Regions from separate parts of the Paraliobacillus sp. JSM ZJ581 genome, predicted to be linked through region 1. Evidence: riboswitches for the same ligand, from Rfam matches in the RefSeq annotation. Region 1 holds a riboswitch; the other holds the start of a gene.
The links. Region 1 has a riboswitch for thiamine pyrophosphate ahead of thiD (bifunctional hydroxymethylpyrimidine kinase/phosphomethylpyrimidine kinase). Riboswitches for the same ligand answer to the same signal wherever they lie in the genome.
Positions count from the first base shown of each region.

Region 2: another riboswitch for thiamine pyrophosphate. It lies ahead of ACH6CY_RS03590 (3-oxoacyl-ACP reductase); the one in region 1 lies ahead of thiD (bifunctional hydroxymethylpyrimidine kinase/phosphomethylpyrimidine kinase).

Region 1 covers NZ_JBISEP010000005.1:92,517-95,942, forward strand. The annotation lists gene lepB (signal peptidase I) at 1-345, shown strand, start outside; gene ACH6CY_RS04945 (transcriptional regulator SplA domain-containing protein) at 403-663, shown strand; gene splB (spore photoproduct lyase) at 656-1,684, shown strand; TPP riboswitch at 1,888-1,990, shown strand; gene thiD (bifunctional hydroxymethylpyrimidine kinase/phosphomethylpyrimidine kinase) at 2,091-2,930, shown strand; gene thiM (hydroxyethylthiazole kinase) at 2,908-3,426, shown strand, end outside.
Region 2 covers NZ_JBISEP010000003.1:143,022-146,447, reverse strand. The annotation lists gene ACH6CY_RS03595 (SGNH/GDSL hydrolase family protein) at 22-1,116, shown strand; TPP riboswitch at 1,351-1,451, shown strand; gene ACH6CY_RS03590 (3-oxoacyl-ACP reductase) at 1,568-2,320, shown strand; gene ACH6CY_RS03585 (methyl-accepting chemotaxis protein) at 2,799-3,426, shown strand, end outside.

The DNA.
Region 1 (3,426 bases):
CAAGCCCCAGATGCCGATGAAAATTATGTGAAGCGAGTAATCGGATTACCAGGCGACTCGATTGAAATGAAGGATGATGTACTATATATTAATGGAACAGCGTATCAAGAAGAATATTTAACCGATGAGAAGCAAGCTTTTTTCGGTAATTCTTTTACGGAAAATTTCACACTGGAACAAATAACAGGAGAGACGGTGGTGCCAGATGGATACTTATTTGTTTTAGGTGATAATCGTCCAGTCAGTAGAGATAGTCGTAGGTTTGGCTTTATTGAAGAAGATTCGGTTATCGGTGATGTTGTCTTTCGTATTTGGCCATTAAATGCCATTGGTATACCTAAATAATATTTTTTTTCATTCAGGAGACACTACACCTAACTTAAAGAAAGTTAGGTGAAAGATATGGAAATAGAAAACAAATCTTTTCATCCAGGTGACGTTGCTTATGTGATTATAAGAAATCCACATGTTCAAGGTGTTGCCAATGTTCAGCAGGCTGCAGTGGTAAATCATCCTAATCGTCCAAATGAGTTAGCATTATTCATGTATGAAACATATTACCCGCTTTCTGAGGAAGTTGCTATTTATCAAACAGAGCATGAGGCAGAGGTAGCTTTCCAACAAGCATTCGGTAATACGGAAGTTGAGGGATACGATGGTTAAGCCATTTGTCCCTCAATTAGTTTATTTTGAACCTAAAGCAATGGATTATCCATTAGGGAAGTCATTGTATGAAAAATTTTCTAATATGGATATAGAAATTAGAGAAACGACGTCACATAATCAAGTTCGCAATTTACCTGGAGATAATGATTTTCAAAAGTATCGTAACGCTAAATCAACACTTGTGGTGGGTCTCAGAAAAACATTAAAATTTGATACGTCAAAGCCTTCTGCAGAATATGCAATACCGTTTGCGACAGGATGTATGGGGCACTGTCATTATTGTTACTTACAAACAACGATGGGAAGTAAGCCGTATATTCGCACGTATGTGAATACCGAAGAAATTTTTGATGCTGCGGAAGCATACATGAAGGAAAGGTCACCTGAGATAACTCGCTTTGAAGCCTCTTGTACATCTGATATTGTTGGGATTGATCATCTAACACATACGTTAAAAGGAGCAATTGAATATTTTGGTCAGTCCGATCATGGTCGATTACGATTTGTAACAAAATTTGCTCATGTTGATCATCTTTTAGATGCTGATCATAAAGGAAAGACACGCTTTCGTTTTAGTATAAATGATGATTATGTCATTAAGTTTTTTGAACCGGGTACTTCTAGATTACATGAGCGATTGGAAGCCGCTGCTAAGGTTGCACAGGCAGGTTATCCATTAGGTTTTATTATTGCGCCTATATATTTACATGATGGGTGGAGAGAAGGTTATATTTCTATGTTAGAAAAATTAGAGGCAACACTTCCTCCTGAAGCAAAGAAAGATTTAACCTTTGAGCTTATCCAACATCGCTTTACAAAACCGGCAAAACGAGTGATTCAAAAAAATTATCCAATGACAAAATTGGAATTAAATGAATCGAAGCGAAAAACCAAATGGGGAAGATATGGGATATGGAAGTATGTCTACACGGATCAAGAGCAAGAAGAGATGAAACAAGTGTTTATTGAAACAATTAAAAAATTATTTCCAACTGCTTTTGTTGAATATTTTACGTGATCTTAGATTATTCATAGTAAATGTTAATGCTACGGTAATTTTTAGATACTTCACTTTCCACTGGCGAGGCTTCGTGTCTAAAGATTACTAACAAATCAATTCTTTCATATAAGTATAAATCATGATGTGTGATTTAAAAGTTATGCCGCATATTTGACAAATAAGTGAAATAATGATTAATTTAGATTATACTATGAATAAATAGAAACCACTAGGGGCGCCTACCGGCTGAGATAAAGAGTATTCTTTGGTCCCTTTGAACCTGAACTGGGTCATGCCAGCGTAGGAAAGTGGAGTCGGTTCATTGAATTGATGCAACAAGATAGATAAATGCATTCAACCACTCCATTGCTTAGGAGTGGTTTTTCTTATTTGGTATGTATTCGATTGCAGAGGAGGAGAATAAATGAGCAATATTGTTCATGCACTAACTATTGCGGGGACGGATCCAACAGGTGGTGCTGGTATTCAAGCCGATTTAAAAACTTTTCAAGAACGTGAAGTGTATGGGATGAGTGTACTAACATCTGCCGTTGCACAAAACACACAAGGGGTACAAGCTGTGCATCATCTGCCAATTGATTTTATTGAAAAACAATTAGATGCTGTTTTTCAAGATATCAAACCTCATGCGATTAAAACAGGCATGCTTTCTACAGTTGAAATGATGGAGCTTATTGCAACATATGTATCACCAGACAGTATACCGTATGTGATTGATCCAGTAATGGTTTCTACTAGTGGAGATGCTTTAATGGAAGAGAGTTCGCGCAAGGTGATTCGAGATACATTAGTACCTAAAGCAACGGTTGTCACACCAAACATTCCAGAAGCTGAAATCTTAGTAGGTTTTACCATTAAAAATGAAGAAGATATGAAAAAAGCAGCCAAAGTCATTGTGGAAGATTTAGGTGCAACATCTGCAGTTGTTAAAGGTGGACATTTAGATGGAAAAGCAGTTGATGTATTTTATGATAGGGAATTTCATTTTTTAGCGGTCAATCGAATAGAGACGAAAGATACACATGGTACAGGGTGTACGTTCTCAGCTGTCATTACAGCTGAACTTGCAAAAGGGAAATCAACATTGGAAGCAGTAAAATTAGGCAAACAATTTATTACTGATGCGATTCGTTATCCATTAAACATCGGGAAAGGGAATGGTCCAACGAATCACTGGGGTTATCGATTACAAGGACTACCAAATCAAGGGGGAAATAATAATGAGTCTAACAACACTGATTAATGCTGTTCGTCAGAAAAATCCGTTGGTTCATAATATTACGAACGAAGTAGTTGTAAATTTTACTGCGAATGGATTGTATGCAATAGGTGCTTCACCTGTGATGGCTAACGCAATGGAAGAAGCTGCGGATATGGCAAAAAATGCGGATGCCTTGTTATTAAACATTGGCACATTAACGGGGGACCAAGCTGATGTGATGATCGAAGCTGGAAAAGCTGCCAATGAAAAAGGCATTCCAGTTGTTCTTGATCCAGTTGGTGTAGGTGCAACACCGTATCGCAATCAAGTAGCATCACGAATTTTAAATGAAGTAAAACTAACGATGATTCGCGGAAATGCTGGAGAAGTTAGTCAATTAGTAGGATTAGAAGCACAAGTTCGAGGAGTAGATTCATCGGGTTCATTTGATAACATATCCATTGCACGTCATGCGGAGCAAGAATTAGGAATCCCTGTATTGGTTACTGGAGAAAAAGATGTGATTACGGATGGTAAA
Region 2 (3,426 bases), on a different contig from region 1:
ATAAAGACTGGGGAAATGGTTATGTCCAAGAAAGTAATTTTCATTTTATTTGCAAGTGTTATTTTTGTTGGCCTAATAGTTTATGGTAGTTTACAATACAATCAAAAATTGAAAACAATAAGTAAGCAAGCGCAGAAGAAGATGGAGCAAAGAGTGCACCAATCAGAGCAAGAAAATAGAGATTTTTATACGAAACTAATCAATGAGAAGAAAATTCATTTCATGGTCATTGGGAATGGTTTAGATGAGGAAGAAACATTGCAACAGCAAATAAGTAGTCGAATAGAAAAGAAATACAATAATAAAGTGTATCAACATCAAATTACGAAACAAGGGGCAGATGTGTTCGATGGGTTATTTATGTACGAGAAGGGAAAGAAAGAAATAGAACAGGATTTAGTAATGATCGTTTTTGGCAAACATGATATCGATCGTTTAACGCTAGAGCAATTCGAAAAAAATTATGAAACCCTACTTAATCGAGTAATTGCTGATCAACCTCGAGCAGAAGTCTTTACATTTATTGAAAATGGCTTAAAGAATAATGAGAAGTATGTAAATGCTATTGAAAAAACATCTGATTATTATGGCGTTTTTTCCATTGATGGTGAGGAAGTGTTTGATACTACTGGGAAGTCTATTGCGCAAATAACAACTGAAGAGGGAATCCCTAACGAAGAAGGATATAATTTATATGCTGAATCGATTTTTAACACGATTAATGAAAATGTTATCAACAATAAAACAATCACTTATGCACGTATCGATCCATTACATCAGTTGACCAAGCATGATGATTTTCGTTCTATTAATACACCAAAGGAATCAGATGGATTTGTTTTAGTGGATGATTATTACTCATCTAGTACAATAAATCATTCGATTCGCTATGAATTTACTGGTGATTTACTAGCATTACATCTAAATAATACGGGTGGTGTAATGGAGGTTTATTTAGATGGCGAATATGTGCAACAATATGATTTGAATAATCTACCAAAAGGAGCAATCCACCTGTTAATCACAGATGAATTGAAAAAAGGCGAACATATCGCTCAAATATTTGTTAGAGAATCCGGAAAAACAATACAAATAAAATCACTTATCACAAAATAAATGTGTCTGGACATGCATATCACTTTTGTCTAAAAAATAGGACATTAGGGATCCAAAGTGGTCTAAGGGTAAGAGTAGAAGCAGTATTTGTCATGTGATTTTGAGCAGGATCAATAAGTAAATTATGTTAAAACGCATGTTAATTTTAAACTAACTAAGTCAACGAATTATGCTAATAAAACATAATTCGTTGACTTAAATTTCTAAAAACGATAACATGTAATATAATTTAATAGTACGCACTAGGGGTGTTATTTAACTGAGATGAGTATTACCTCAAACCCTTTGAACCTGAACTAGCTAACACTAGCGTAGGAAAGTGTAGAACCTAATTACATACTTAAAGAGCGAACTCTATATATACATGTAGTTATTTGTTTTACGCAATTTTCCTATGAAAAGGTTGCGTATTTTTTTGTTTTATCAAAATAAAAATATAGAGGTGGGTATGATGACTAGAACAGTATTAGTAACCGGTAGTAGTAGAGGTTTAGGGGCAACTATTGTAAAAACTTTGGCACAACAAGGATTTCAAGTGGTTATCAATTACTATAAAAGTAAAGATGCTGCTGAGAAGCTCGTTTCAGAGATTGGTGAAGAGAATGCTATTGCAATTCGAGCTGATGTGACAAATCGTAAAGAAGTAGATGAATTGATAAAAAAGGCAACCGACTATTTTGGTCAAATAGATGTTGTCGTCAACAATGCATTAGTAAATTTTAAATTTGATCCAAACAAACAGAAACCTTTTACAGAACTCACTTGGGATGATTACCAAAAACAAATAGATGGGACATTAAAAGCAGCATTTAATGTAGTTCAAAGTGTCGCACCTCAATTTATTGAGCGACACAATGGAAGTATTATTAGTATAGGTACTAATTTATATCAAAACCCTGTTGTACCTTATCATGAATATACAACAGCAAAAGCTGGATTAATCGGCTTTACTCGTAATATTGCTTCTGAATTAGGGGGATATGGTATAAAAGCAAATGTTGTTTCAGGTGGATTATTAAAAACAACAAATGCTAGTGCTGTTACAACACCAGAAGTATTCGATTTGATTGCTCAATCAACACCATTAAAGAAGGTAACTACACCTCAAGATGTGGCAAATCTGGTCGTCTATCTATCTTCGGAATATGCAAACGGTATTACAGGTCAGAATTTCACAGTAGATGGTGGTTTGACAATGAACTAGTAGCTTAACCCCTTGAAAGGTGGCGTATACTAGACAATTGTTTTTTAATTTATAAAGATATAATGACAGACGAAAAGCACCTTTAAGGAAAATGATTAAATTGGACTATATTACGAATCCATAGTTTCTTCTCTCAAACGTCTGCCTATATAGCCTAACCAATACCGATATTTAATCAGTATAGAAGACTAATAGCCAAGAGAAAGGAAGAAGAAATAATTGTTACAATGCTTGGATTAATCTTTTTAAATCTATTAGAATAACGGAAAGTTATGGCAACAGTTATCTCGTATAACACAACTGCAAGTATAAGAACAAGAATGATTATCTGATAGAACTGTTTGCTCATTCTTTTGAACTAGATAATCTTATCCTATTGTGGTAAAATATACATGTGTTTTCTACTTCAATTTTTTTTTTGAAAATGAGAACTCCTTGTCAAGATTTACATAATTATTTTCGAGGAGGAGAAGGAAAGATGAAAGGACAGAGGCGTTTAGGTCTCATGGGAAAAGCATTGAATAAAATTTCAATTCGCTCCAAAATATTAATTACCATTGCAGTTGCTATTTTAACGAACCTATTTATTGGAGGGACAGGCTTATACAATTTGCATAAAGTTCAACGTTCGTTGGAAATAAGTTTACATCACCATGCAAAAAATACCGAGCTAATACGAGCGGTAGGGCTGGATCTTTTTCAAAGAATAACCGCTGAAAGAGCACTACATATGTATGAACCTGGTACGGATGAGTTTAAAAGTCATCTAGAAGACTATGAAAAACAAAAAGAACAAGCAGATTCCAGATTTAATGAGTATGTAGCACAAAATATGAATCTGCCGAAAGAACTGGAATTTATAGAAGCGTATAAAGAAGCGGAAGCTGAATATGAAGCTATATCAGATCGTATTCTTGAAAATATCTCTTCTACAGATCCTGTTGTTCGTGAACAGGGGATGCTTCTTTCTTATGGAGAAGGATATGATAAGTTCAATGTTATGGAAGAGAACTTGGATGTAATTGGTGAACTGTACAATGAAGAAAATGAACGGATGAGAGAGGAAGTAGCGTCCGATTATCAATTTTTACTTTGGTCTACAGTAG